Linked DNA regions of Butyricimonas faecalis. Each later gene encodes a partner of the first gene's protein in a complex. Links are inferred from orthologs where the notes say so. Each region holds a gene or a part of one and is shown in the gene's direction. Other genes may lie near its edges.

The links.
Region 2: the proteins of pheS (region 1) and pheT are in contact, whole or in part, in a crystal structure (PDB 6P24), measured with the Escherichia coli proteins. The link is inferred for Butyricimonas faecalis from one-to-one orthologs.

The regions. Positions count from the first base shown.
Region 1 is NZ_CP032819.1:3,230,993-3,247,142, reverse strand. The notes cover bases 8,543-11,320. They hold pheS (phenylalanine--tRNA ligase subunit alpha), read left to right. Parts: upstream 8,543-9,309; coding sequence 9,310-10,332; downstream 10,333-11,320. Other genes in these bases: D8S85_RS13805 (N-acetylmuramoyl-L-alanine amidase-like domain-containing protein), read left to right, coding at 10,410-11,276; D8S85_RS13815 (VanZ family protein), read left to right, coding at 8,798-9,220; D8S85_RS13820 (peptidylprolyl isomerase), read left to right, coding at 8,543-8,796. Also shown: D8S85_RS13865 (hypothetical protein), read right to left, coding at 1-214; D8S85_RS13860 (DUF1573 domain-containing protein), read left to right, coding at 736-1,515; D8S85_RS13855 (hypothetical protein), read left to right, coding at 1,516-1,953; D8S85_RS13850 (hypothetical protein), read left to right, coding at 2,030-2,566; D8S85_RS13845 (leucine-rich repeat protein), read left to right, coding at 3,131-5,338; D8S85_RS13840 (hypothetical protein), read left to right, coding at 5,597-6,133; 30S ribosome-binding factor RbfA, read left to right, coding at 6,395-6,733; D8S85_RS13825 (ABC transporter permease), read left to right, coding at 6,746-7,954; more of D8S85_RS13820, read left to right, coding at 7,969-8,542; D8S85_RS13800 (penicillin-binding protein activator LpoB), read left to right, coding at 11,387-11,983; D8S85_RS13795 (COG3014 family protein), read left to right, coding at 11,996-13,507; D8S85_RS13790 (PKD-like family lipoprotein), read right to left, coding at 13,588-15,198; D8S85_RS13785 (DUF4843 domain-containing protein), read right to left, coding at 15,210-15,890; D8S85_RS13780 (RagB/SusD family nutrient uptake outer membrane protein), read right to left, coding at 15,907-16,150.
Region 2 is NZ_CP032819.1:1,066,510-1,082,966, forward strand. Bases 4,581-7,665 are described here. They hold pheT (phenylalanine--tRNA ligase subunit beta), read left to right. Parts: upstream 4,581-4,940; coding sequence 4,941-7,391; downstream 7,392-7,665. Other genes in these bases: nadA (quinolinate synthase NadA), read left to right, coding at 4,581-4,852. Also shown: D8S85_RS04685 (DUF1573 domain-containing protein), read right to left, coding at 411-1,190; nadB (L-aspartate oxidase), read left to right, coding at 1,333-2,913; nadC (carboxylating nicotinate-nucleotide diphosphorylase), read left to right, coding at 2,991-3,827; more of nadA, read left to right, coding at 3,926-4,580; D8S85_RS04710 (NUDIX hydrolase), read left to right, coding at 7,966-8,502; D8S85_RS04715 (NfeD family protein), read right to left, coding at 8,505-9,905; D8S85_RS04720 (EI24 domain-containing protein), read right to left, coding at 9,918-10,706; purB (adenylosuccinate lyase), read left to right, coding at 10,881-12,221; D8S85_RS04730 (ABC transporter ATP-binding protein), read left to right, coding at 12,304-14,127; D8S85_RS04735 (NADPH-dependent 7-cyano-7-deazaguanine reductase QueF), read left to right, coding at 14,130-15,008; D8S85_RS04740 (porin family protein), read right to left, coding at 15,578-16,189.

The DNA.
Region 1 (16,150 bases):
AGGTGTAGATCGGGGTAATCAAACGCACGTTGGATTTCAGATCCCGGTAAAAAGCATCCTTGGGATAAGTCGAGGCATTAATATCCAAACTATGAGGTACGAAAAACCACGTGTTCATTCTGAACTCGTTCTCTCCCTTGTCCCGATCGACATAATAACCGACCTTACATTCCAAGGAGTAGCGATCATGCAACTTAACTTGAATATCTATCATATCACAAAATTACAACGCAAGGTACGAAAAAAAATAAGGAATTTATATACGAATTTACAGCAAATTAACCCCCTCCCTCCTTCAGCGTTTTGAGCCCGGGAACCCGCCTCGAACCGGCTTGACACGAGGTGATGGAAGAGTTGGAGCATGAAAACAAGTAAACCACACTAGAATTCGGAAAGAAGTAGAAAAGGTTTCCGTGTGAAATCATCCGGCATTAAGTCCGATTTAATGCACGAAATGAAAATAAACACATGATTACATCCGGATCACTACCGTGTAAAACGCTATTAGAACGCTATTAAAACCCTATTAAAACGCTATACGGAATAGCGTTTTATCAAGGATTTATAAGCATACTAAAAATCTTGTAACCGGAAGTGATCTGCTAGTGATAATGATTTGCAATTCTTTTTTTCAATTAAAACATTTTATTTAGATTTGTAATTCAGGAGTTATTGTCTAACCTAAATGATGTATTTATGAACGAACGAGCATTTCCCTCTCATAAAAAAATGATCATGATAGGCATAGTGTTGTTGTACATGCTTTTTTCCGGATGCGAGGAAAAAGCAGATTACAGGGCAACATGTACAGTCCCGATCGGACGTTTGTTATTAAGCGAGGAATGGTTGGAATTAGGAGTAGTACAAATGAACGAAGTTCAAGAAAAATGGATACGCATTTTTAACCCGACTCAAAAACCGGTTTCCCTATCCATTATGGAAAATCCAGAGGAAAATACCGGTTTAAAGGTAACATACCACAAAGGTAAAAAGCATGTGCCAGCAACACAAACGTTCATCCTACCGGGAGGACACGTGGATTCTTTATTAGTGACATTCTCACCACAACATGATAATCCATATGGAGAATTTCTTTATGCCGAATATCTCAAATGTGACGGCGAGATTCTGATGACCGGAATAAAAGTTAGCGGTATCGTAGTAGATAATTTTGAAAACGTATTACCGGATAAAGCTCCACGCGGAATATTAAACCAAGATTCCATCACGTTCCAGTTTGATCAAGGTAAGCAGGTTCCTGTTGCATTTGACGTGGAAATTCGAAATGATGGGTATTCGAATTTAATCGTGAGAAAAGTAGAAGTAACATGTTCATGTGTAATGACTGAACTCAATGATACTATAATTGCACCAGGGAAATCCTCCACGTTACACGCTAAATTTACCCCAGAGGGATTAGCCGGTTCGTTCTGGCAAGAAATCCGCCTAGTAACAAACGACCCTACAACTCCCTTAAAAACCGTGTTTATCAAATGTCATGTTAAAGAAAAGTAGATGAAAAGAAATTATACATGTTTTCTCCTCAAAAGGAGATTTATAGCTTACTTGTGTGTCGGGCTTGTAATAAATTGCACGCCATCAGCACGCCAAAGGACATATTACGAGCAATTATATGCAGATTCTGCATTTATAACTTGTGAAGGAGATTTAAATAAACCAGGAGTGATCGACCAACAAGAAACGGCTTACATGAAAGCACACCAACGCATGACACGTCATTTACGATACAAGGATTCGCTATCATGGGATTTCACGGCAAAAGAACTGAAAATATCTGATGACGTGTATGACTACTTAACAGGATGCTGGAAACACGAGAACTCACTATTACGAGGAGATAACCCACATATCCATGGTAGATTCATTCTAAAATTAGTACCCACCGGACATGTTTTATTACCATCGCGGGAAAAATGTTCAAGGGAAGATTAAAAGGAGACCATGGGAAAAATTACAATTTGATTCGTCCAAAATGAAAAGTTGCATTGCCGAGTTGAATCCGCATAACATGAAAACAACATTATTAACATTAATATTGACAATTATTGCACTAAGTTCAAGTGCACGGTCGTTCCCCAAGGATACTCTTAGAGGGAAGAACGCTAGTTATCATCGGGAATTCATATTAAGCGCGATTAAAATGAGAAACATCCAAAACAAGGACACCTCTAGTTTTGTGTATTTTGATGATGGTAAACAAGTGTCAGAAGAATACTGGCCGACAAGTGAACCAAAATTCAATTCTAAATATCCTATGGAGGTGTTTAAAGACTTTCTGACTCCACAGGAGCAAGATCAACTAAAAACAGAAAGAGGAATATTGGGATTATTGGTTGTTCTTGATAAAAATGGAAATATAATTGAAATAGAATTCACATTCTCGAAGAAAAATCCCGTGTTATCTCAATTTTCTGCCGATAGATTCTTCGAACTGGAAACAAAATTTAAAAAATTATTAAAATGGGATATTGATAATAATGATAAGAAAATAAAACATCTAAAATTTTTGTTAGCCATAAGTATTTCGGAATCAGCTCGAATGTAAAATAAACAGATAGCGAGAAAATAAATTTGGGCAAAATTCTACGTGACGAAAGGCAGTGCGAAACGCAGAGAATCAACCATGCCGTCATGAAAGCGTTGAATTTCCAAATCATCGGTTTTGCATATCGTCAAGCCTACAGAGGGCGAACTCTATCGGAAGGAATACAAGCGAAGGTTCACCACCGACAAGACTGATGACAAGAAAGCAGATTTCAGCTATAGAATGTACCGAATATTTTATCAGCAGATGGAAAAAACGGAAAAGTTCAGAGCCTTTTCAATTTTTTTAGCTAATTTTGCAAATGAAGAGGAAAGGTCCTCTCAAAGGACATATTAGATTAAAAAAGAAGCGTTATGCCTATCTTGTAGTTTGAAAACGTAGGAAATTTTCAGAAGAGTATATACAAGGATTTGCATGGTGGTTCTTACGCTATAGCGTGGACTGCTATTACTACATCTGTATACGGGTTTCCTACGACCTTCAAACTAAGACGTGGCATTGCAGTTCCACGCTTTCGGTGTTTTTAAAGGTCTTTGAGGAACTGGAAAGACACTTTTCATCAGTATGAAAAAGAAATTTATCGAGACGGGAACCATCCGTAAGGCATGGATTGCGTGCTCTATTATGTGTGCTTGCATGTTCGGGTTGTCCTCTTGTTGGGATGATTACGACAATTCAGAACTCAGAGGCGACATTGAGAACCTTAAAAATCGGGTAAAAACCCTTGAGGAATGGCAAAAATCCGTCAACACGGACATCCAATCATTGAAAAGCCTTGTCGAAGCCCTTGAAGACAAGGATTATGTTACAGCAGTGACACCTCTTGATGATGGAACGGGCTACGTCATTTCATTCCTCAAAAGCGGTAATATAACCATCAAGCACGGAGAAAAGGGCGATAACGGAACAACGCCCGTTATCAGCGTAAAGCAGGACACAGACGGGAAATGCTACTGGACGCTGAATGGCGAGTGGCTGCTTGACAATGGAAACAAAATACCCGTAACCGGAGAGAAAGGCGACAAGGGGGACAAAGGTGAGGACGCTATCACTCCGCAAGTTCGCATCAACACAGATACAAACGAATGGGAAATCTCGACCGATAACGGCACAACTTGGGTTTCAACAGGGGTAAAGGCCACCGGAGAGAAAGGCGACACCGGAGCACAAGGTGATAAAGGGGATTCCATGTTCAGCAGTATCGACAACTCGAACGAAGCTTACGTAGAATTGACGCTTGCCGACGGTGTAACCAAAATCAAACTGCCGAGATATGCCGCTTTCTCCATCGCTTTCGAGAGCGACGAAGTGTTCTACGCTTCGCCCTCCGATAATGAATTGACACTTGTTCTCCCCGCCACTCTCAAAGAAAGCGATTATCGTTCCATCATAGCGACCGTAACCGCAACAAACGGAGCAGACGTGCAGGCACGAAGCTCCGAAAGCCGGTGGAATGTTACCGTAACGAAACCCACATTCGGAACAGACGGCGTACTGGTAGAAGGGAGCGCAAAAGTTACGATAAAGGGAACGGAGAATACTCGCCTTGCCGACACTTATTTGTTGCGCGTGGCTCTCGTGGCTGCAAACGGAACGGAAGTTACCGCTTCCCGGTTGATTAAGTATTTCGATGGTACGGTTGCGGAAAGCCAATCGGATATAACGGACAATACCGTTAAACGTTTGGCATGGAAAGGTGATATGGCTGAAGACGATTTTGCGTATATCCGGAATAATATGGCTTCGACTTTGGAAGTGCTCGACCTTTCGGCTACCACGTTGACAGAATTGCCGTATAGGGCTTTGGCTTTTTACAGCAGCATGGGGCTCAGCGACAACACAACGCTGAGAGAGGTAATCCTGCCGGAAGGACTGAAGACTATCCACAATTGTGCCTTCGCCATGTGTAAGGCCTTGAACAAATTGAATGTTCCCTCTACAGTTACAACGCTTGGAGGTTGGATATTGGAGGGTACACCTTTGACATCTTTCACTATTCCTGACGGCTTGACCTCCTTGTACCAAAGTACGTTCTACAATAGCGACATTGTAGAAATCCGTATTCCGGCAACGGTAAAGGAAATTCCTAACTGGTGTTTCACTCTCTGTGAGAACCTGGAGCGGATATATCTGCACGATGGCATTACGTCTATTGGAGAAGGAGCATTCTCATCCTGCCCCTCCTTGGACCACATTACCATTCCCAAAGGGGTTACCGTACTGTCGAAAGACTTGTTCGCTTCTTGTCATGGATTAAGGGAGGTCTATCTGCATGATGGCATAACGGCAATGAAAGAAGGTGTTTTTTATTGCTGTACGTCGTTAACCTACTGCACCTTTCCCGATTACGGGCAAAACATTCTACCTGACGGTTTGACAGAAATAGGAAAGAATTGCTTTTATAACACCGCATTAAAGCAGATAAATATGAGCAGAACGCAAATCAAAGACATACCGGACTGGGCTTTCTACACATGCGAGAACTTGAAAGAAGTTGCATTCCCATATGATTTGGAAACGATTGGGAACTATGCGTTCAGTGGATGCCCGTTCACATCCATTACGTTGCCCGCGTCTTTAACGGAAATAAAATCATGGGCATTTAGTAGTTGTAACAACTTGCGCTTCGTGGAATGTCGGGCGACTACTCCGCCGACACTGAATGATGGAGCATTCCCCACTAATCAGATGTCTCGTCTGACGGTGCCGACCGCATATATAGATACTTATAAGAGTAGTTCTTGGAACGATTATTTCGAGAATATTGAGTAAATAATCACGAATCCTATCGGAAGAACTTTAAGACGGGTTGCCTTTGTGCTGCCCGTCTTTTTTTAACGTACACTTTGGTATATCTTATAAATTAATTAAATTTACATTGAGTTATTTGACAGCATAACGATTGAAAATCGTACGGTTGCCAATTCGTTATCGCTATTTCTCAAATAATCAGCTAAATGCTTATTTCTCAAATTGTTGTGCTAGACCGTTAAAAATCTAACATAAAAATTAAATGAAAAAATGAATATCATGAAAGTAACATTATTAACATTAATATTGACAGCAATTGTCTTAAACTTAAACGCACGATCATTTCCCAAGGATACTCTTAGAGGTAAAAACGCTAGTTATGAACGGGTATTCATATTAAGCGCAATTAAAATGAGAAATATTCAAAACAAGGATACCATTCCTAGTATGTATTTTGATGATGGTAAACAGGTCCCAGAAGAGTACGGGGTAAATAGTGAACCAAAATTTAATTTTGAATATCTCATGAAGATATTTAAAAACTCTTTCACACCACAAGAACTAGATCAACTAAAAACGGTAAGAGGAACATTTGGGATTTGGGTTGTTCTAGATAAAAGCGGGAATATTATCGAAATGGAATTTTCATTTGCCAAGAAGAATCCCGTGTTATCTAAATTTTCTGCTGATAGATTCTTTGAAATGGAAACAAAATTTAAAAAATCATTAAAATGGAATATCATCGGTAACGATCAAAAAATTAAACATCTAAAATTCATGTTTGCAATAAGTATTTTTCAATCAATTCAGATGTAAAAAGGGCTCACGTGCAAAAATAGGTGGAGCACTCAGAAAGTGTTATGCGAGTTAATAAAAAAAGACGCTCTGATGATCAGAGCGTCTATTTTTTGTCGAGATGACTGGACTTGAACCAGCGGCCTCCACGTCCCGAACGTGGCGCGCTACCAACTGCGCTACATCTCGTTCCTGTTTTGCGAGGGCAAAGATAATAAAAGTATCAATTATAATCACTATATTTGTAAAAAATTTTATCGCATAAAATATTTTTCTTCAGATATGGACTCAATTAGACAAAATAAAGTTGGTCGCTTAATCCAACGGGACCTAAGCGAAATGTTTCAGAAAGAGTGTAAAGAATTCACCGCAGGCGCCATGTTATCCGTTACAGCAGTGCGAGTTAGCCCGGATATGTCGTATGCCAGAGTTTACCTTAGTATATTCCCATCGAGCTTGACGGAAAAGGTTCTGGAGAGCTTGACGGAAAAAAACAAAAGCATTCGTTTTATCCTTGGAAAGAAGATTGGCAAACAAACACGAATCATCCCGGAGCTCAAATTTTTCGTGGACGATAGCCTCGATTACATCGATAAAATCGATTCTCTGTTGAAACAATAACCCGCGTCCACGATGAATCTGTCGATATTCATTGCACGGAGATACCTGTTTTCAAAAAAGAAACAGAATGCCATAAACATCATTTCCATCATCAGCATGGTCGGTGTCGCAATTGGCACTACGGCTCTTATTGTCGTACTCTCCGTGTTCAACGGAATCGACACGCTCCTCACGGAAGCTACCGACTGTTTCACCCCGGACCTTACGATTGCCCCGGCAAAAGGGAAATTCATTACGACCGACACGATTCTAATTCATCGACTAACTCGTATGCCGGAAATCTCTTCCTGCGATCCCGTCGTGGAAGAAAATTCTCTCGTGAAATTCGGGGACAAGCTAGTTCCGGTAGTTGTAAAAGGAGTCGATTCGACTTATGCCGAACACGTAAATATACGCCCTTCCATTGTTGGTGGTATTTACTCTCTCGAAAAAGACGGTAAACCAGCCGTAGTCATGGGCTACGGTATTGCCGCAGCTTTAAAAATCAGATTGGGCAGCCTCTCCCCCGTCACGTTCTACTACCCGGATCGAAAAGCTTCCTCCGCATCAAGTTCTGCACTAAACAGCCAACAAATATATCCTCTCGGAATATTCTCGGCACAACAGGATATTGACGGTAAATACGTGATCACCGGAATAGAAACAGCAAGGGAGCTATTCGGAGTTCCGGGACAAATCTCTAAAATAGAGATAAAGCTAAAAGACCCGGACCAAACGGAGTCATTAAAAAAAGAGCTATCCGTGCAATTACAACCGACGTACAAAGTGGAGGATAAATATGACTTGAACCGATCCTTTTATGCCATGATGAAATCGGAGAAACTGGCAGTCTTCCTAATCCTGCTATTCATCCTGTTAATCGCATCCTTCAATATTATCGGTTCTGTATCAATGCTCATCATTGACAAAAAAGAAGATATCGGGATTTACCAGGCTCTCGGGATGAGCAAAGAAAAAATAACCTCGATTTTCACGTTGGAAGGTAACTTGATTACCGGACTCGGGGCTTTGATCGGACTGGTTCTAGGTACTATATTATGCTTGTTACAAGAATATTACGGGTTTATTACACTCGGCAACGGGAGCTACATTGTCAGCGCGTACCCGGTAAAAGTCATCGCATCGGATATTCTGATTATCATGGTCACGGTGATCACCATCGGTTATCTGGCCTCGCGTTTCCCGGTAAAATATCTCGTAAACAAAATCGTCAAATCATAAATAAGAATCACACCATGTATCATAAACTTTTAACGCTCTCACTTTTATCCCTAACGTTCGCCCTACTTCCCTTGATGTCAAGAAGTCAGGAGAAAGAGCATGTTGTTTTAATCGAAACCAACATGGGAAACTTAAAAGCAAAACTATACAACGATACCCCCTTGCACCGGGATAATTTCATCCGGCTGGCAAAATCCGGCCATTATAACGGGACATTATTTTATCGTGTTGTTAAAAATTTCGTGATACAAGGAGGTTCTTCAGACAGTCGAAATGCCATTGCCGGACAAGCCATCGGCTACGGTAAAGGCGTCACGATCGACGCGGAGATCAAGCCTCACCATTATCACAAGAAAGGAGCCCTAGCCGCTCCTCGCCAACCGGACCGGGTAAATGTCTTCAAAGAATCGGATATTGCACAATTCTATTTCGTGGTCGGTAAAAAATACACGCCGGAAGAACTGGACAAAATCGAGAAATCAATAAACGTCCCCATTAAAAAAGCCATCCAGAAAAAGTATTATACACCGGAAAAAAAAGCTATTCTTGACACCTTGAGGGCGCAAAAGAAAGTACCTGAATTCCGGGCTATTGCGGAAAAGATCAAATCGGACATCAATTTCGAATGGGAAAACAACACGGACAAACTCTACATGGATGATGAAAAAAGAAAGGCATACACCACGTTAGGCGGAGTTCACCACTTGGATAAAGAGTACACGGTTTTCGGAGAACTCATCGAAGGCTTCGATGTTCTGGATAAAATTGCCGCTCTACCCACGGATAGACAGGATCGTCCGTTCAAAGACGTAAGAATAATCAGTGTAAAAATAATAGAGTAACATGATACCACGCAAATACTCCTTACTAGGGAGAAATATTATCTGGGCAGGAGTAATCTTTTTCTTATGCGCCATTCCATCAGATTCGATTCCTGACCCGAAACTGAATATCCCTCATCTTGATAAAGTTGTGCATTTCGGGATGTTTTTCATCATGTCAATTTTCCTGTGTAGCGAACTCCGTTACCAAACCCAACTATCTTTACGGAAGATTTACATGATCACCATCAGCTTCAGTTTTATATACGGGGGACTTATCGAAGTCCTGCAATTCAAATACTTCAACCGGGGTGGAGATTGGTGGGACCTGTTTGCCGATGTCCTCGGGGGCGTGGTCGGCTGTCTGTTATACCCCACGGCGAAAAAACAGAAAGACAAATTTGTTGATTACCTATACAAGAAACTAAAAAACCGGAAAGTATAACCACTCCGGGGAAAATCTTGTCCATTAAAATGGAAGATTACAAGACTTTTTATTAACTTTGTCCACCAAAGATTTCAAATTTTGAGAAGATGTTAGACAAGATAAAACAACTCAGTGCTGAAATAGCCGGCTTCCAGGCAAAGAGCCTAGAAGAAGTAGAACAGTTCAGAATCAAGCATTTAAGCAAAAAAGGAACTATCGCTGCTCTCTTTGATGATTTTAAAACCGTACCCGCGGATCAGAAAAAAGCCATGGGACAAGAATTAAATGAATTGAAGAACACGGCTTTGGCAAAAATCAACGAGTTGAAAGAGTTACTTTCTAACGCGGAAGAAGATGTAAGCGGCATAGACTTGACGATGCCGGGAGATCCCTTAAAATTGGGAACCCGTCACCCGTTAGCTATCGTGAAAAATGAAATTCTGGCAATCTTCAATAAACTTGGATTCACCATTTCCGAAGGACCGGAAATCGAGGATGACTGGCATAACTTTTCCGCGTTGAACTTCCCGGAAGAACACCCGGCTCGTGACATGCAGGATACGTTCTTTATCAGCAAGAATCCGGACATCGTGCTACACACGCATACTTCATCCGTGCAAGTGCGAGATATGGAAGCTCACCGTCCCCCGATTCGCTTGGTTACTCCCGGAAGAGTGTTCCGTAACGAAGCAATTTCGGCCCGGGCACATTGTATTTTCCATCAGATTGAGGCTCTTTACATCGATGAGAATGTTTCATTCGCCGATTTAAAGCAAACACTTACCTATTTCGCGAAAGAACTTTTCGGACCGGACACGCAAATTCGTCTCCGTCCGTCATACTTCCCTTTCACGGAGCCATCGGCAGAGATGGACGTTTCCTGTACCCTATGTCATGGAAAAGGTTGCAACGTGTGTAAGGGAACCGGATGGTTGGAAATTCTCGGGTGTGGAATGGTTGACCCCAATGTTTTGGAACTAAATGGTATAGACAAGGAAAAATATACCGGGTTTGCACTCGGTATGGGTATCGAACGTATCACCATGCTAAAATACGGCATTAAGGATATACGCCTCTTTTTCGAGAACGACATCCGTTTCCTTGAACAATTTTCGGCCGCAGGCAAATAATATATAAACACAACACAAGAGAGATGAGGATGTCGGTAACACGACTCCTCATTTTTTATTCGCAAACACCGGTTGCTATGAAGAATTTAGTCTTTCTATTCCTGATCACCTTTTCATTCGGAGCTTTTGCTTGCTCTCCCGTTGATTCCGTGCATCAGAAAGATCAAACTTTGTTAAAACATTTTTTCGAATACGCCAATCAAAAGGAAATCAACAAACTTCCGCTCAACGAAAAAGTAGTCGCCATCGGACGCTATTTTCTCGAAACGCCTTACGCAGGAGGAACTTTGGACATCAATCCCCAAGAGGAACTGGTTGTCGATCTACAAGAATTTGATTGCGTGACTTTCGTCGACAACGTCATTGCCCTGGCACGACTAGATAAGTACGAAGAAGAAAGTATTCCTCAATTCCAAAAGAATTTGCAGGAAATTCGATACCGGAACGGGGAAATAGTCGATTACACGTCACGTCTACACTACTCTTCCGACTGGTTATACGAGATGACCTGCCGAAATATATTGGAAGATATCACGAAAGAAAAAGGGGGTATTCCTTTTCCCAATAAAGTATCATTTATCTCTCAAAACTGGAAAAAATACCCGGCCCTAATACAGGATTCCACCCTCGTAACAAAAATAATTGATATCGAAAAGGCAATTAACGGCAGAGCGTATTACTATATCCCGAAAGAAAAAGTGCTTCCTTTCGCGGGACAAATCAAAACCGGGGACATTATACTGATCACCACGAAGAAAAAAGGGCTCGACACGGCTCACGTGGGCATTGCCATTGAAAATGAGGGACAAGTATACCTGCTTCATGCCTCGGTATCCGATAAAAAAGTGTCCATTACGACGGAAACACTTCCCGACTACCTACAACGAATCACATCACATTCTGGCATAATGATCGGGCGTCTCATCAATTTTAAATCTAATTAACATCCACAAAACCGAGTAATACGTATATTTGGTAAAATTATTGTTATAAACTTTTACAAGAGCACACAATGTGATCGTGGAAATTGAATAAAAACTTAAAACAACGGAATATGAGAAGAATATTTATCGGAACACTTGTTGTGTTGACCATTGCTTTGATTAACGGATGTGCTAATCGAAAAATCACACGGGTAGACCCGAATGAAACCATCGACCTTAGCGGACGCTGGAATGATAGTGACTCGCGGCTTGTTTCCGAGGAAATGATCGGAGACGTGCTTACCTCTGCCTGGCTTCCCAGATACACGAAAGCAAACGACAAACGCCCGGTGGTGGTAGTCGGACTGGTGGAAAACAAAAGTCATGAACACATCAACTCTGAGACTTTTATCAAAGACATCGAGAAAGCAATTATCCGGGATGGTAACATCCGTTTGGTCGTTGCCGGAGAAAAACGGAATGAACTTCGAAAAGAAAGAGCCGAACAACAAGATTACGCGTCACCGGAAACCACCAAAAAGTGGGGGAAAGAACTGGGTGCCGATTTTATCTTGCAAGGAACAATCAATAGCATTGTCGATGCATACAAGAAACAAAAAGTCGTAACTTACCAGATCGACCTGCAACTCACGAATATCGAGACCAACGAGGTTGTCTGGATGGGAGACAAGAAGATCAAAAAACAAATCAGTGACCGAATACTGTAATCATTCCAACGGATGAAAATATCGTTACCTTCTCCAACACCCCTTAATAAAGGGAAAGAGTGCTCACTCATCACATCTCCCCTTCCCGAAGAAGGAGAATTGGAGAAGGTAAATCATTCATTCTCCATTTTCAACGTTCAATTTTTAATTGTTCTTCTCGTTTTTCTCTTCTCCGGATGTGCCACCTGGTACCAGCGAACGGCTGATTTCCAAGCAGCCGTCAACATGGGAAATTTCGAGAAAGCCAATAAACTGCTTGACAAAGATAAAAAACAAGCCACGGGCAAAAACCGTATTCTCTATTATCTCAACAAAGGATACGTGGAATTCATGCTTGGCAATCCCACCCACAGTAATCAATATTTCGAGACAGCCGAAAACCTGATCGACGAGTATCACAGTAACGTCGGAGCCGAAGCGGCAGCCTTGATTACCAACCCGGAAGCACGCCCTTATCGACCGGAAGATTTCGAAGTTATCATGATTAACTTCTACAAAGCCTTGAATTATATCGACTTGAATGACATGGAAGGCGCCTTGGTCGAAGTCCGCAAAATCAATATCAAACTCAACCGGTTAAATGACAAGTATCCCGATAACAAAAACCGGTATCAACGAGATGCTTTCGCCCATTTATTAATGGGACTGATCTACGATGCCACGGGGGATTACAACAATGCTTTCATCGCTTACCGAAATGCTTACGAGATCTACCAGTCCGACTACATCAAAAACTTCGGCGTGAAGGCCCCGGAACAGCTAAAGCAGGATTTGATGCGTACCGCCTATAATTGCGGTTTCATGGCAGAATTGAAACAATACGAGAAAGAGTTCAACACGACATACACACATACCCCAACGCCTGCTAACGGACAACTCGTGTTCTTCTGGCTGAACGGTATGGGCCCCGTGAAAGCAGAATGGAGCGTAAACTTTGTCAAGCAAAAAAGAGGAGACGGAGCTGTTGTATTTCACAATGAAGCTCTCGGACTCTCGTTCCCATTCTTTTTCGGCTCAAGATACAGCGATAACGAGAAGCAAAGTATTGCCGACCTGCAAACCCTACGTGTTGCCTTCCCTAAATACATGGAACGTCCCCCGCTTTACGCCACGGGAACTCTCGTGACAGGGAGTCACTCGTACCCGCTGGAACTTGCCGAAAATATCAATGAAATCGCGTTTAAAACCTTACGGGATCGAATGGTACGGGAATTTTCAAATTCCCTTCTCCGGGTGGCTGCCAAAAAAGGACTGGAGTATTCCGCCCGCAAGCAAAACGAATGGCTAGGCTTTGCTGTCGGCATTGCTAACAGCCTTACCGAAAAAGCAGATACCCGCAACTGGCAAACACTACCTTATTCCATCTCCTACACCCGCCTGCCATTATCCAACGGAACAAATAATCTCACGCTTCGCTTGAATGCCCGAAACGGTTCTCAACACACGGAACAATTCTCCATCGAAGGCGGTGGACGTAAAACTCGCTTCCACGTATTCCAATCCATGGATTCCAGACAATACTAATGATCCTTTTACAAGCTCCCCCACCTTACAAACGTAAAATGAGGGGAGTACCGAAAAATGACAATAATTTAAATTTGTTATCAATAACCTTTTATATTTACATCGTATATTTCGTCAAACCCTGTATATTCCTGAACCGACAACACTCTCCCGGACAAAGGATCCAACTCTATACTATAAAGAATTCCTGAACCGGAAGTTCCTCCATACGTGCCGACCACCATCTCCACGTTAGACTTATAGTACACATCATTATTGTTCCCAGAGAAAATATCCGGTTTCAATATTTTCATCATGGTAATATTACCATCAAACTGGACTTTGGCATTATTTGCCGTCATCAAGGGTTCGGGCTGAATAGTTTTGCCGTTATCTACCGTGAATCGATACACTCCTTCCGGTGTTGCAAAATAACACATGTTCATAAAAGTACTCCCAAATGCCCAATCAATCACACGATTATTCTTTACATCTTCTACATGCATCAGGTCATATTTGAATTTAGGTGTCTCCGGAGCAGTCTTCACCGAAACATCCATCTCTACCATGAAATACTCGCCGTCATCATTCTTCATCACGGCAAGTACGTGGTCTCCCAATCCTCCGAGATCCATGTGAACCAGATCTGCTTTCATGTCTCCGGGATTGAATGGAGCATTTACACTCCCTGCTCCAACGGTAGCATCCAAGGCTAGAAACTTATTAAAACTATTTAACCCGGCACTTCCAATGACAGCGACGAAACCACGTTTTGCCCGGTCAAATAACAGGGCCCGAAGGATATCCCTGTACGTGTGATGAGAAAAAGGCAAAATACGAGGATCAAAATCATATTCATGATCAGCAGCTGCATACAAAGGCACGGCGAACAACACTTCTGTCGACGTTTTTTTAAACACGTCCCCGCCATCGAAGGCCATAAACGACATGCTGTTGATCACCACATTCTCCGGTTTCCCTTGATTTAAACCGCCATTAAACAAATCATTCCAACTCCCGTTATTCAAAAGGCTTTTGCTATGGGCCAGAACAGCCTCTTTATCCGTGACAGCGATCACGAAGATGTTCTCAGGATATCTATAAGAACTCTTCGTGCAGTTCTGAATGATCCATTGTCCACGCCCATCGATTTTTTCACCAGCATTGGCATTCGAATAAAAATGTGGGTAAACTTCCGGAGCGGCAGAAGATTCCGGTTTAACAATTTGAAATTCATCCGCCACGACAATCCCGATATCCGACGAGATACCATCACCATGGAGTATCATCGCCCCGATATGACTTAATTGAAAGTCAAGTTTCACGCTTATTGTTTCCGAATAAAAGTGGCGTCCCGTACTATTTTGTGTCACGTTCAGACGTAGTGAATAGGTACCCTCTCCCGGCAACAACGTGTCGTTATAGAGACAGGTATAATCCAATTCTTTCCCCCTATACACGGGAAAATAACGACTCCAATAATTATCACCATCCTTCCCGTAAAACTCCCACTCGTAAATCAAATCGGTTTCGGGAATTGTTGTCTCGATTGTCGGGGATATCTGCAATTTTTCTCCGAAAAGACAAGAGTAGGTTTTACTTGGTAGCGTAATAGAAAGACTATCCAAGGTCTTGTAGTCGTAATTCCCCTTGTCGTCATAACAACCGTAAAGGAGAAACAATGTTAAAAATATAATATATAATCTACTCATAACTAACCTATTTATTTACTTCCTGATTCAAATTGAATAACACTCTCGTCTTCAGGATTATATTTCACGTTGTTATCCTTGCAATAGCGATTCAATTTATAAATAGCGATTCGCACATCATCATCATACCAACTCTTCACGTTCTCAAATACCTTCGTGGAGCCTAATACCTGATAAATAATCTCCAACTTCTTAACGGAATACTCTCCAAGGTGATAGTTATCCCACCAAGAGGGTTGTGTCCACAAGTTTGACACGATCACGGCATTGCGCAAGTGATCCTCCTCGCCGACCTCGAATTCCTCAGAAGCTACCACCTCGAAACTCAGCGTATCATTCGCTATGTCGAGATTATCTGTTTTGTACACTTTTATCAAAGCATCTCCCCTCTTCTTCCCCGCGGGAATAATTGCCGACACAATCTCATATCGCGAACCCGGATTCGAAGGACTTCCCCCCAATCCTTTGATAGCTATATGACGATCAACATCAGCCAAGCGCCCGGCTATCGTAATACCTAACTTCACAACCCCTTCAGTCGTTCCTTCCGGTTGCGTCGTGAAAGAAAAAGAAACGGTATCGTTCCTCATGTAAAAGCTTGCTCGCGGCTTAGCACTCCACGTCTCAATCTCACTCTTCGAGCACGCTCCTGCCACGAAGAGCATTGCAATTATGATCCATATATTTCTCATCGTCTTCTATTTTTTATCATTTTTCCCGTCCTGCCGTTGATTCCTCTACATCGGGAATCTTAAAAGTAAAGAAATCGGTATTCGTCATGTATTCCGAAAAATCGGTGATCGAATTACGCTTATAGTAAAACCACAATTGTCCCTCTCCCCAAAACTCTTTCCGATACTCTTTCCGAATCTCCTGTAAAAGTTCCTCTCGCGACATCGACCGATTCAATGGAAAGCTTACCAACCCGCGGTTCATCCGCACCTTTTCCAGA
Region 2 (16,457 bases), 2.2 Mb from region 1 along the record:
TAATTATTTACAAAGACATAAAGAGATGAACCGAATGGAAGTATTGCGTCCCTACTCACGCGACACGTCCTACCGTTAACAAGGCCTGTTTATACCCTATTAAATAAAATATACTAAATTTTCAACAAATATTATTCATACTTATATTATACCAACTCCCATTCAACTCCTATTCATTTCCCATTCAACTCCTATAAAAATAAGAAATGAATTATAATTCTATAATAATTATAAAATAAATATTATGTCATTACTATATCATATAATTAATTTATAATACACACACAGGTATTAAATCCCCATATTTACCCGGTGAATACCAACGGATTACAGGTCATAAACAAAAATATCGTCCACGACCTCACTTGAAAAAAGAACCAATATTGATTTAGTAATTCACGATCAAATGATTAAACCTTCACTTCCCCTTTCACAATCAACTGGATCGTGGGTTGACGGGGATCATTACAAAAGAGAGTGATGACTTTACGTTGTTTACCGTTTCGCCCGGCAGAGTGAAAGATGACATTTAGGTCCATTTCTTTACCGGGAAGAAGCACTCGTTGACTAGGGAGTACCGCGGTACAACCGCAAGTGGTTTCTATTTTACGGATGATCAAGTTACGTTCTCCAACATTTTGGATTTTAAAAATCATCTTGGCCTCCTCTCCTTCTCGAAGTATTCCGAAATCACGTTCCGTCGAGTCCACCATGAAATGAGGGGCTTGTGCTTTTTCTTCCTCGCTCCAATGTGCAAAATCCTCCCGTACAGGTACATCAATCATAAACCCGTAATCGTAATCCACCTCCCCGTTTATCATGAAACGCATCACATTATAATAATTACCTAACATGGACTCATTCTTTAAACGTAACGTCACGATTAACGTGTCACAAGTTCCGGATTCTACGGTATATCCTCCTAAATTCCAATCCTGCCCAGAGTGCCCTATCTTCCGACAGGTGATCTCCGGGAAATGGTTAAAACCTTCCAGACGAATCCCCGCTTTCGTGGGATTGTACACCAGCACCGTGTCGGCATACTCCTTATCGATATATACCTCACTCCAACTTGCCTTTTCCTTACTGAAAAACAAATCTCCTGCCGGGTAAATACACTTTTTAGAAGGCTTATCTGCAGAACAAGCCCCTAATAAAAGGGTGATAATGAACCATCCAAGTGCTTTCATCTCTATTCAAATTTAGAAAATCAAAATTACTATTTTTATCAGGGAAAATGGAAAATACCCTCTGAAAAATGAAAAAACGAAAGAAAGAGGCGGGATATAGATAAAAAAATCCTAATTTCGTGCCAATTTACATGACACAAAAATGCGTAATTACGATTATATCATTGTTGGGAGTGGTTTAGCGGGTCTTTACACGGCCTATCGTGCATCTGCCTATGGGAAAGTTGCACTTTTAACTAAATCAAATATTAGGGAAAGTAATTCTTATTTTGCCCAAGGAGGTATTGCGGCTGTTACCGGAGAAAATGACGCCCCGTTATTTCACTTTCAAGACACGATCACGGCAGGAAGAGGTTTATGTGACTACCCCGCGGTGAACGTGCTGGTAAATGAAGGACCTGCCCGCATACAGGAGTTAATCAATGACGGTATGCACTTTGACACGGAAAATGGAGAACTGGCTCTAGGCCTAGAGGGGGGGCATCATCAGAAACGAATCCTCCATGCCGGAGGAGATGCCACTGGAAGAATGATCACGAATTTCGTTATTGACAAAGTAGAGCATTGTCCTACCGTGGAAATATTCGATAATCATGCCGTCATCGCCCTGTTACAGGATGAACACGGATGTTACGGTGTCAGATGCTGGGATTTTAACGAGAACCGGGAAGAAGTATTCACGGGACACAACGTGTTCCTGACTTCCGGAGGGACCTCAGCCATCTATAAACGAACGACCAATCCTCACACGACCATTGGTGACGGTTTGGCGCTAACCTATAATGCCGGATGCGAAATCGTGGATATGGAATTCATTCAATTCCACCCCTCTGCAATCTACACGCCTACCGGAGAAGCCTATCTGGTAAGTGAAGCGGTACGGGGCGAGGGGGCATACCTGTTAAATCAACAAGGCGAACGCTTTATGGTGGGAAAACACGAATTGGCAGAACTTGCCCCACGAGACATCGTGGCCCAGTCCATATTCCAACAAATGAAAGAACACCACGAGGACTACGTTTATTTGTCATTAAAACACCTTGATCCTAAAAAGATCAAGAAACGTTTCCCCAACATCTTCGAGAAATGCGCTGAATTGGGTATCGACATGACAGACCGTATTCCTGTTGCTCCTGCCGCACATTACACCGTGGGCGGGGTGAAAACGGATCTCACGGGACGTACGAATATCCCACACTTGTACGTGTGCGGAGAACTCGCCTCATCCGGTATCATGGGAGCCAACAGATTGGCATCCAATTCACTGATAGAATGCTTGGTATTCGGAAAACGTGCGGTAGAAGACTCCGTACACAACCGACGAGAAGCCACAATCCCGGAAACTACACCATTATTCTCTCTTAATCATCAAAAATTAGAAGCCTACCTATGTTTAAAAAACAAGGTTGCCGATATTATGACACAAGAAGCTGGCATCATCCGTACGGAAAACGGATTACAGGAAGGACTGGAAAACTTGCACCACGTGGAAGAGACCGAAATATTCGAAGAGAATGAATACTATTCGTTGGTAAGTAAAAATTTACTCACCGTCGCCGAATTAATTATCCGCTCCGCCCTCTTCCGTAAGGAGAGCCGAGGTGGTCACTTCCGTTCCGACTACCCCACCCCGAATGACAAATACGTGTGTCATATCATTCAGCAAAAGGGTAAAGAAATCAGGACGACACCGGTAATTAGGAAGCTAAAAGATAAAAGTTAAAAAAGTAGGAAATTAAGAAGCATCGGCCTTGTGCGGTTGGAATCTAAAATTTAAAATCTAAAATCTAAAATTAATATATGTACGATTCGCTCATAAACAGACTCATCGACCTTGCCATAGAAGAAGACATCGCAACGGGAGATATTACGACCAACGCCATTATCCCGGTATATGCTAAAGCGGTTGCCGAAATGAAAGCAAAAGCCGACGGTGTTATTTCCGGACTGGAGATCGCGAAACAAGTATTTGAAAGATTTGAAAAAGATATAGTATGGGAACCTCTTGTTACTGACGGAACTGCCGTAAAGAAAGGGGATATTATCCTGCGCATCGAGGCTAGCTACCGTACGCTACTTTGCGGAGAACGGTTATCATTAAATATTTTGCAACGGATGTCCGGTATTGCAACTGCAACCTCACACTACATGAAAGAATTAGCAGGAACACATACTCAACTATTGGATACCCGAAAAACAGCTCCCGGCTTGCGAGTACTGGATAAAATGGCCGTACACCACGGAGGTGGTTCCAATCATCGGATGGGACTTTACGACATGATTATGCTGAAAGACAATCATATCAAAATTGCCGGAGGTATTCCCAATGCCGTGAAAGCCGTGAAACAAAATCTTCCGCTAAGTATCAAAGTGGAAGTCGAGACCACAAATTTGGAAGAAGTTCAACAAGCCATTGATGCGGGTGCAGATATTATCATGCTCGACAACATGAGTAACGAAACTATGGCAGAAGCAGTAAAACTCATAGCAGGCAGAGCCAAAACAGAAGCTTCCGGGAACATGAGTATTCCTCGTCTGAAAGGCGTTGCCGCTACCGGAGTTGATTACATCAGTGTCGGAGCCCTCACTCACTCGGTTACGGCGATGGATATTAGCATGAACATTATAAAAATGTAGAATGTAAAATTCAAAATATAGAATGAGGGTAACACTCTAAATTTTACATTCTAAATTCTAAATTAATATTTATCTTTGAAGCCTCAAAAAACAACGTTATGACGCAGACAGAGATTATCGACAGGATAAAACAACTCAAGAAAGAGAAAAATGCCATTATTTTGGCACATTATTATACGCGTCCTGAAGTGCAAGACATTGCTGACTATTTGGGAGACTCCCTAGGACTTTCTCAGATGGCAGGAACCACGGAAGCCGATATTATTGTCTTTTGCGGTGTGCATTTTATGGCAGAAACAGCATCCATCATCTCTCCCAACAAGAAAGTACTAATCCCCGCAGAAGGTGCCGGTTGCTCCTTAGCCGAAGGCGTAAGCGGGTATGACTTGAGAGAATGGAAAAAAGCAAACCCGGATGGCCTCATTGTCAGCTACGTGAACACCACTGCTGAAGTAAAGGCTTACACGGATTATTGTTGCACCTCTTCCAATGCCTTGAAAATCGTGCAAAGCCTGCCGAAAGACAAAAAGATTCTTTTTGTTCCTGATAAGAATCTGGGAGCCTATATACAAAAGGTAACCGGACGTGAAATGGAAATTTGGAATGGAGATTGTTGCGTACATAACAAGATTGACACCCAGATGGTACTGGATAAATTAGAAGAATATCCTGATGCCGACGTGTTGATTCACCCCGAATCCAGTTGTTCACACGATGATCGGATATTAAACCATCCTCGTGCTTTCATGTATTCCACGGCAGGAATCATCAAACATGCCAAGGAATCCCCGAAGCAACAATTTATCATTGCCACAGAATTGGAAACCATTCATAAACTCCAGGCGGATAACCCGACCAAAGAATTCATCCCGATTCATTCAAAAGCCATATGCGGCCAAATGAAGAAGGTAACATTGGAAAAAGTTCTCGAAGCCCTTGAAAAAGAGCAATACGAGGTACGGCTCCCGGAAGACTTAAGAGCAAAAGCTTGGTTACCCATTCAACGCATGTTAGACCTTAGCTAAAAGAACTCTGGAATCATCGTTTAAATAAAATGTACGGGCCCATGTGGCCGAAGCCTAAAATTTAAAACCTAAAACCTAAAATTAAAATATGAACGTATCACTGAACTGGTTGAAAGACTATCTAAAGATCGACCAAAGCACTGAAGAGATTTGCAAAATTCTGACAAGTATCGGACTGGAAGTTGGCGGGTACGAAGAATTTGAAGCAATAAAAGGGGGATTAAAAGGATTGGTCATCGGTCATGTGTTAACTTGCGAAGCACATCCCGATTCGGACCATTTACATGTGACGACTGTTGATTTGGGCACGGGTGAACCGGAACAAATCGTCTGCGGAGCACCTAACGTGGCCGCAGGACAGAAAGTTGTCGTTGCCACCGTAGGAACAACCCTTTACAAAGGTGATGAAGAGTTCGTGATCAAGAAATCAAAAATACGAGGTGTAGCCTCTAACGGTATGATCTGCGCTGAAGACGAAATCGGTGTCGGAACCGACCATGCCGGAATCATGGTACTACCCGAAGATACCCCGGTTGGAATACCGGCTGCAGACTATTTCAACGTTTACCGGGACACGGTTATCGAAGTCGATATTACCCCGAACCGGATTGACGGAGCCTCACATCTTGGTGTCGCCCGTGATCTAGCCGCTTATTTACAACAGACACAAGATGTTCACTATACTCTTCCCTCCGTGGAAACTTTCCAGCCGGACAGTACGGATGCTAAAATCTCCGTACGGGTGGAACGTCCCGAAGCCTGCCGTCGGTATGCCGGAATATGTATCGAAGGAGTAACCGTAAAACCTTCTCCGGAATGGTTACAAAACCGGATGAAAGCTATCGGATTACACCCGATCAACAATATCGTGGACGTGACCAACTACATTCTTTTCGGCTTGGGACAACCTTTACACTCTTTCGATAAAGACAAAGTAAAAGGAAACGAGGTTATCGTGAAAAGTGTTGCCCAAGGAACTAAATTCACAACTTTAGACGGAGTGGAAAGAGAATTACACGAGGATGACCTGATGATCTGTAACAGCGAAGCTCCCATGTGTATCGCCGGAGTTTTCGGTGGACAAGAGAGTGGCATCTCGGATACGACAACAAACGTGTTCTTGGAAAGCGCTTGTTTCGATCCGGTATTCGTTCGCAAAACAGCTCGCCGTCATGGCTTGAACACGGATGCCTCTTTCCGTTATGAACGGGGAACAGATCCGAACATCGTGATCTACGCGCTGAAATTAGCCGCCATGATGATTAAAGAAGTTGCCGGAGGTAAGATTACTTGCGCTCCCATCGACATTTACCCGGAACCCGTGAAGGATTTCGAAGTGGCTATAAAATATGCTCACGTAGATCGTCTGATCGGTAAAAAGATTGACCACGAGGTGATCAAAAACATTCTCCGTTCTCTTGAAATAAAGATCGTGGAAGAGTGCGAAGACGGGCTTTTGTTGAATATTCCTCCATACCGTGTCGACGTGCAAAGAGAAGCAGACGTGATCGAGGATATTCTTCGTATCTACGGTTTCAACAACGTGGAGGTTCCTGCCAGCGTGAGATCCACGTTAAGTTACTCCGAAAAACCGGATGACTTCCAATTGAAGAATATCATTTCAGACTTGTTGGCAGCAAACGGATTCAATGAAGTAATGAATAACTCGTTGACGAAAGCCAGCTACTACGAAGATTTCAAGAGTTTCGATACGGCAAAGACAGTCATGTTATTCAACCCGCTTAGTGCAGACTTGGGGGCTATGCGCCAATCCCTTTTGTTTGGTGGACTGGAAAACATTGCTTACAACATCAACCGGAAAAATCATAATTTAAAGTTATTCGAATTCGGTAAAGCTTACACGTTCAACCCAAAAGATGGTATTGACAACCCGCAAAAACAATACAAGGAAGACAACATGCTCGCCCTTTTCATCACGGGAAGTAAAAACATGACAAACTGGAATGCCAAAGAGACGAAAACAGACTTCTTCTACTTGAAAGCGTATTGTGAAATGATATTAAACCGTCTGGGACTTCACCCCGATAACTTGAAAATTGATGCCACAGACAAGGATATCTTCCGGGAAGGACTGACGTACAAAGTTGGGGATAAACATATCGTATCCATGGGTATCTTGAGTAAAGCTCCGCTGAAAAAAGCAGATGTCAGTCAAGAAGTTTACTATGCAGAATTTTCATGGGAAAATATTTTGAAGGCCATCAAGAATCTCAAGGTAACCTATACTCCGCTACCGAAATTCCCTTCTGTAAAACGAGACTTAGCCCTGCTACTCGACAAGAAAGTCACGTTCAAGGAAATCAAGGAAACGGCGTTTCGTACCGAAAAATCATTATTAAAATCCGTCACGCTATTTGATGTTTACGAGGGAGAAAAACTCGGTGCAGACAAGAAGTCTTATGCCGTTAGTTTTACTCTTCTGGATGAAGAAAAGACGCTCACGGACAAACAGATCGACAAAATTATGAACAAGTTGATGGGTACCTACAAGCACCTGTTCAACGCCGAAATTAGATAGTTACAAGCCTACAGGCTACAAGTTAATGTTTAACTTGTAGCCTGTCTTTTCAATTTTCAATTGTATGAAATCACTTCTCCCCTCCTTTATTCTTATTCTTCTATACTTTATTGCTGAAGAATTTTTTGGTCCGAAAATAGGCTTAATCGCCGTAATCATATTAGGAGCCGGAGAGTTTTTCTATTCATGGATTAAAGAGAAGCGTATCAACAAGATGACACTCTTCAACACGCTGTTTTTCATAGCCCTTGCAGCGGTCAGCGTGTTACTCGAAGGAACTTCATTTGAGAGGATACAACAAACCATCGTAGAAGCAGCTATGTGCGTTCTAATCGGGATATTTGCATTTTCGAAAGCGGATATGACCCAAACATTACCGGAATCATACCGCAAGACATTACAGATTACCCCTGAACAGCAAGAAGCCATGCACCGGATGCTACGCCTACTATTCTATCTGCTCGTATTGCATACCGTCCTAGCTTTCACTTCTGCCTTTATCTTTGACGAAGAAATACACCAATTCATAGAAGGGCCTTTATTGTATATCTTGATCATTCTATTCTTCCTCACGTTGTTTGTCAAGAATAGGCTACTTGCCAAAGCTGCCAGTCAAGACGAATGGTTACCTATCGTGAACGAGAAAGGTGAAGTAGTCGGCAAAGCCACTCGTAGAAGTTGTCATTCCGGTTCCATGCTCCTGCATCCCGTCGTGCATCTCCACCTGATCAACGAACAAGGGAACATTTATTTGCAAAAACGCAGTATGAAAAAGAACTTTCTTCCCGGTATGTGGGATACTGCCGTGGGTGGACACGTTGCCCTAGGAGAGAAAATAGAAGATGCCTTAAAACGGGAAACTTTTGAAGAACTAGGTATCACGAAATTCAAGGCCCGTTTCCTTGGTTCTTACGTGTGGGAAAGTTCCCGCGAACGAGAACTTGTATTTCCTTTTCTTTGTACCTCTCATGACGCCATTCACATCAATAATGATGAAGTTGATGAAGGACGTTTTTGGTCACGCAAAGAGATAGAACAAAACGCAGACACCAATATCTTTACCCCAAACTTTTTACACGAATACAATCATCTATTGAAAAAAATTAAATAACCTTAATTCATAACCACGTAAACCTGACCTGTTTGGTATTTAACCACCCGAATACCTTTTCCTCTCTCGATAAAAGCACCCGTGTCGGACACGGCATCATACACCTCGTTTCCGATCATTACCTTCCCCGCCGGGCGTAAATCCGTGAATGCCATTCCCTCTTTACCAATCACCTCCTTTGCCGCCATATCCACGCCCACGAAACCATCCTCCACTTTTTGTTCTGCATAAAGGGCAAAATTCAATCGCCTAGAACCAAACAATTTCCTGCTCAACCAAATACTCCCGAACAACGAAAGCAACGAACAACTCACCACGAAAAACAATGAACGAATAATAGCACTTGTGAAATCCGGCAAGAAATCAAACGTGAAATCATCAATCCCTGCTAATACCAACGACGCCACCACGCAAACAATTCCCAGTACCCCGGTGACACCGAAACCCGGTATCACGAATATCTCCAGCAACAGCAGGATAATCCCCACCACAAACAAGATCATCTCCACGTAATTTGCCATTCCTTCCAAATACAACGGGGCAAAATACAACAAACACGCCGTTATTGCCGCCACCAACGGGAAACCAACTCCCGGCGTCTGCAACTCAAAATAAATTCCCCCGATAATAATCATGATCAGAATCCCTTGCACGATCGGGCTGATCAAGAACCCGATAAACCGATCCATCGTCGTCGGTTTATACTCGTGCAACTCGTAATTTGCAACTCCTTCTTTCTGCAACACTTCTGCCACATTCTCCGCAATCCCGTCACAGAACCCGTATTGTATCGCCTCGTGCGGAGTAAATGTTACCACTTTCCCACTATCCGTTACCCCCTCAATCACAACCCGCTCATCCACCATAGCTTCGGCAATCCTTGGATCCCGTTTCCAACGAATCACCGTCTGGCCATTCTCCGTCACGGTATCTTTCCCGTGCGCCTGAGCCGTGGCCCGAATCATCGACCGCATATATGACTGGTATTTATCAGGCATGGCTTCCCCCGTTTGGTTCACGACTGTTGCAGCACCTATATTCGCCCCTTCCCGCATGTAAATACGATCACAGGCAATAGAAATCAACGCCCCTGCAGAAGCAGCATTGTTATCAATAAACACCCATACCGGTTTCGGATAATTCAATATTAAACTACGCAGAGAATCGGCATACACGACCATTCCCCCGTACGTGTTCATATGTACCAAAATAACATCCGCATTTTCGTCCGTGGCTCGGTCAAAAGACCTTTTCACCAATCGCCATATGCCAGGACCGATTTCGTCCTTAATATCCACCCTATAAACCACTTCCCGTCTCTCCCCTAAGCCGCCTTTTTCCTCTCCCGCAAACATTGGCAGATTACCCACCAATAAAATCAAAATTACCAGCCACTTTCTCATCACAAATATCTTTTACTTGTTAATATTTTTCTCGTTCAACTGTTTCTCCACAACTACCGTACCCGCCACAACCGAAAGCAAGGACACGAAACTGCAAACCACGATACTCGCCCACGGGATCATCAACGACAAGGCAAACACCGCCCCGACCGCCGTTACCGTTCCCGCATTGCGTCGCATATAACGCACGCTCTCCTTTACCCGGAAACGCTTTCTCTCCACGGCATAATCCATGAAAGCAAACCCGTAGAAATAAGCACCTACCCCAAAAGTCAATATAGGCATAACCAATCCCACTAAAGGAATAAATGAACCGAAAAACAACACGATGGTCACGAGTAACTGCAGTACCATACAACGCAATGAAATCGCAATTCCCCGTCCGATCTCCCAAACCAATTGTTTCAGATTAAACGGGTACTCCCGTCCCGACACGATAGCCTCTGTTCGCTCCGAAAGCCACGAGTAAACAGGAGACATCACCATCATTACCACGTATCCTCCAAAGGAGATAAACAAAATATAGTATAGGAAACGTGTCAGCAACCTCGCCAAGAACCCAGCCACTCCCGACATCCATTCCAGCCATGTTATTCCCTCGATCCACCCCGTCACTTTTGCCTCGATCACCCCGGAAAGCCCATCACCCAAATACCCCACAGCATAATTACCAACCACGAACAATGCAATAACGATTACCACTGGGAAAAGCATAAAATACCACAACTTACAGGAAAACAACAAATTTATCGCCTTCCCATATGCCTGTATGCCTCTTGAAAAATCTCGTGCAAAACTCATAAACTGTGTATTAAAATTTCCGTAAATTTAAACAATTTTCCGCAAACATCAAGGCAAGATAGTTGCCTTAAGTTCATAAACTTTCCAGACCTTATGAACTTTACAAACTATTTTGTACTTTCGCGAGAGAAAGTAAATTCCTTGATTTAACAATAACGCGAAAAACAAATAAATATGCAAGCATTAACAGCAATTTCGCCGATTGACGGCAGATACAGGGATAAAGTAGATAGCCTGGCAAACTACTTTTCCGAGAGTGCCCTGATTCGTTACAGGGTAATGGTTGAGGTTGAATACTTCATCGCTCTCTGTGAGTTACCGTTACCACAATTACGAGGATTTGACCATGCGCTGTTTGACAACTTGAAAGAAATATACCTGGACTTTACCGTCGAGGATGCCCAAAAGATTAAAGACATCGAAAAAGTAACCAACCACGACGTAAAAGCTGTGGAATACTTCATCAAGGAACGGTTCGATGCGCTGAACCTCCACGAGTACAAAGAATTCATACACTTCGGGTTAACTTCACAAGACATCAACAACACGGCAGTACCCTGTTCTTTCCGCGATGCCATTCACGACGTGTACTACCCCGTGATTGACGAACTGATTGCCAAACTCGAAGAGCTGGCCGAAGAGTGGAAAGATATCCCCATGCTGGCAAAAACACACGGACAACCGGCATCTCCAACCCGCTTGGGCAAAGAGATACGAGTGTTCGTCTATCGTCTAACCAAACAACTGGAACTACTGAAAAAAGTAGCTTGTTCCGGTAAATTCGGTGGTGCCACCGGGAACTTCAACGCCCACAACGTGGCTTACCCTGAGATTGACTGGACGGCATTTGCCAACAAGTTCCTCACCGAAAAACTAAAAATAGAACGGGAACAATACACCACCCAAATATCCAACTACGACAACTTTGCCGCCGTGTTCGACAACCTGCGCCGCATCAATAATATCGTGGTGGACTTGGACCGTGACTTCTGGACATATATCTCCATGGCCTATTTCAAACAAAAAATCAAGGCCGGAGAGGTTGGTTCGTCAGCCATGCCCCACAAGGTAAACCCGATCGATTTCGAGAACTCGGAAGGTAATTTGGGTATAGCAAACGCCGTACTTGACCACCTCAGTAACAAGTTACCGATCTCCCGACTGCAACGCGATCTCACGGATTCCACCGTACTACGTAATATTGGGGTTCCTTTGGCACACACGATTATCGCTTTCAAATCCACACTGAAAGGATTGAATAAACTGATCATCAACAAACCGGCCATCGAAGCAGACCTAGAAGACAACTGGGCCGTGGTAGCCGAGGCCATCCAGACCATACTCCGCCGCGAGGCTTACCCCAACCCGTACGAGGCATTAAAAGCACTTACCCGTACCAACAGCAAGGTAACCCAAGCCTCCATCGCTGAGTTTATCGATACCCTCGACGTATCTGTCGAGCTGAAAGAACAACTGAAACAAATCAGCCCGTCAAACTACACGGGGAAACTATAAACAATTGAAAATTGAAAATGGAGAATTGAAAATGTATATTCTATTCTCATTTTCAATTTTCAACTTTCAATTTTCAATTATTATGCGTGATTTCATACAAATACTGAAGAGGTTCATCCCTCCTTACAAGGCCCGGCTTGGGAAAAATATATTTTATAACATTCTTTCTGCCGTATTCGGTTCCATATCATTCGTGCTACTCGCACCTGTGTTGAATATTCTTTTTGATGTAACAAAAGACGTCACGGAGCTCATGCCTTTCGAACTAGACAAGGAGGTTTTAATGAACAACTTCAACTACTACATCACGCTTTTGAAAGAGTATTTCTCTGCCCCGACAACCTTGTTGATTGCCGGGGGATTCTTCGTGGTAGCCGCATTATTTAAAACCGGCTTTTCCTACCTCGCTGCCTACGAGATCGTGTATATCCGGAACGGTGTGGTTCGTGATATCCGCCGGAAAATATACCAGAAAATCCTGTCCTTACCCCTACCTTTCTTCTCCGAGGAACGCAAAGGAGATATTATTGCCCGAACCACGGGAGACGTACAGGAAGTGGAGAACTCGATCATGAACTCTCTAGAAATGTTTTTCCAGAACCCGATCATCATCCTGATCTACCTCTCTGCCATGGTTTTCATGAGCTGGCAACTAACCCTATTCGTATTGGTACTGTTACCAATCATGGGAACTCTTATCGGAAAAGTAGGAAAAACACTGAAAAAACGCTCCAAGGAGGGACAAGACAAAATGGGCGAAATCCTCTCGAACATCGAGGAAACCCTCTCTGGTTTGCGCGTGATCAAGGCATTCAACGCCGAGCACAAAATGGATACCCTCTTCACCACACACAATGAACAATACCGACGCATCATGAACCGCCTCATGTGGCGACGTTCTCTCGCTCACCCGATGAGCGAATTTCTCGGTACGATTGTCGTGGTGATAGTCGTGTGGTTCGGTGGAACCTTGATCCTAAGGCATAGCCCTATCATGGAAGCCTCGGACTTTATCGCCTACATCGCCCTATTCTACTCGATCATCAACCCGGCAAAACAATTCTCCACGGCGTTGTACAGCATCCAGAAAGGAGCCGCCGCCATGGATCGTATCGACCAGATATTAAATGCAGAATCGTCCATTCAGGAACCCGAACACCCGAAACCATTAAAAGAATTCAACCGGGAAATTAAATACCATGACGTCAGTTTCGCCTACCGCCCTGACCGGATAGTCTTGAAAGACGTGAATGTCACGATCGCAAAAGGTAAGACCATTGCCCTCGTCGGACAATCGGGTTCGGGAAAGAGTACCTTTGTCGACCTGCTTCCCCGTTTCTATGATGTCATCAAGGGAGAGATCACGATCGACGGTATTAATATCAAGGATGTATCGTTACACAGCTTGCGTGAATTAATGGGGAATGTCAATCAGGACCCGATCCTCTTCAACGACACCATATTCAACAACATCGCTTTCGGCGTGGAATCGGCTACTCGAGAAGAAGTGGAACAAGCAGCACGCATAGCCAACGCCCACGAGTTTATCATGCAAACCGAGAAAGGCTACGACACTTGCATCGGTGACCGCGGGGGAAAATTGAGCGGAGGCCAGCGCCAACGTCTAAGCATCGCCCGCGCCGTGTTGAAAAATCCACCGATTATGATCCTCGACGAGGCCACCTCCGCACTAGATACCGAATCCGAAAAGCTTGTGCAGGAAGCACTCGACAACTTGATGAAAAATCGCACGTCGATTGTCGTGGCTCACCGCTTATCGACCATCCGTAACGCCGACATAATCTGCGTCTTCCACGAGGGTAAAATAGTTGAACGAGGACGCCACGAGGAACTGTTGGCCCTGAATGGTATCTACACGAAATTATACAACATGCAAAACTTCTAATCATGAGTATTGAAGCCAAAGTCCTCGGACAACAAGTTGCCTATCCTACCAATTATTGCCCATCGATTCTCGTCCCGGTTCCGCGTTACTTGAATCGGGAGATTTACGATATTCACGCTCCAGAAGAACTGTTCCAAGGATATGACACCTGGCACGCCTACGAGGCCGGCTTCCTAACCCGAAACGGCCTACCCGTGTGCGGAGTATTAAAACTGGTTTATCCGGCCAGCAGCCCGTGTATCGTGGAAAGTAAATCGCTGAAACTATACTTGAACTCCTTGAACATGACTCGCCTCGGGGAAGACATACCCTCAGGCATAGAAACGTATCTCCAAACCATAAAATCAGATCTTGAACAAATACTTCAAACCCGTGTAGAAACCACTTTTTTTCAGCGAGCCCCAGAAAAGCTGTATTTCGACTTTCAAAATTACACGCTATTAGAAGCCACGCCCGGCATCGAACGAGAAACCTTCACCGAGTATACTGAAACCCCTACATTACTACTCGAAAACCAGACAATCGGAAGCGGGGAAATCAAAGTATGCAGTCATTTGTTACGAAGCAATTGTAAGATTACAAAACAACCGGACTGGGGAAGTATCTACATTCACATGCAAGCCGACCACCTACCAGATCAGTTTTCTCTACTGAAATACATCGTTTCCCTGCGAAACGAAAACCACTTTCACGAAGAGATATGCGAAATGACCTACAAACGCTTGAATGATCTCTTCCACCCGGAAATCCTAGCTGTATCCTGTATCTACACCCGTCGTGGGGGTATCGACATCTGTCCTTCCCGAGCAAACAAAGCAGAGTACCTTCCCAAATACCTACATACCTCGGAAACATTAACCCAAAAATTAGTAAGACAATAGCAAAAAAGATATGTATCAAAAATTCCCACCCCTCCTGCAACAAACGAGAAAACCGCTTGGCATTTAACTCTCCCCTGTGCAAAGGGGATCCGGAGGAGGTAGTTCGTAACCAACAAAGGGACCGCCCAAACAATATTTAGACAGTCCCTGCAACCAGCCCATTTTACAAGCTAGACAACCACTTTACACTATCATTTTTTGATTCATTAAACGAACCTTTTCTGATATTACAAATGTAGTTATTTTCTTTCAATAACCAAAAAAGTTTTTAGAAGGTTTAATTTATTTGTAATCAATGGTTAAGAAGGGATTGTCATTCGTTGTATTTGGCTTGTTAAAAGTAGTTTCGGACGATATCTAAAAACCTTCGTTAAATAATACTCTAATCACTCTCCTATTTCGTCTTAAACTAAGTCACAGAGACCTCAAAATCAAGTATATTAGCTATTTCAATCCCACAACACACGACTAAAAAAAAGAGTTGTCCTTTTTCGAACAACTCCTTTTCAGTACAACTCATTATTTCACATTATGAAAGCTATGAGTTTCTATATTTTACAGACAAACACTTAAAATTTCCAAGCTGCTGATAACTGGAACACACGGTTCTGATTATTACCACCGAACTTATCTTTCTCGATCACGTTCGTCAATCCCAAATTGTAACGGGCAGAAATGACCAATCCCATATCGAAATCGTAAGACAATCCCATGGCAAAACTCAAATCAACCGTATTCAAATTGTCAATATCCGTTTTTACTTCCGTACCACCGCTTTTTGTTTTACTTTTACCATTTAAGGCAAAACCCAATTGCGGTCCAAGATCTACACTAACCCCTTCCCAAACATAGAATTTAGCCAAAATAGGAATATTCAAATAGTTCACACGAGCCCACGTCTTCACGCCTCCGGATTTTTCCTTATCTCCCTGACGAGAATAAATCAATTCCGTTTGCAAACCGAAAAGATCATTAAATTTAAACTCGGCAAAAGCTCCTAAATGGAAACTAAACTTGCTCTTGTTCAAACCATCACTAATGCTTGCCACGTTAAACCCGAACTTCGGACCGAAATAGAATTCTGTCCCGGTTAACCCTTCTACCTTGTTTTTAAACGCTGTTTGTGCCTGCACGCTACCTAACATGACCATGGCAAGCACCACAAAGAAAAACTTCTTCATTCCATTAAATTTAAAGTTAATTATGAACTGAAAAACTCGTTTCCAGTTTAGTTACAAGTTAACAAGTTACGGGCCACAAGTTAAAATACCCTACATACACCATAACCATTAACATCGATAAACATTTGTAACAAAAAACGGACCAAAAGGATGAACTAAAAAACATTTTTTTAGTTCTATCACAAGCCACGCAAACAGCAAGTTATAAGTTGTAATTTCTTTCAACTTTTAGCTTTTAGTTTTTAACTTTTACCTTATCAAGTAACGG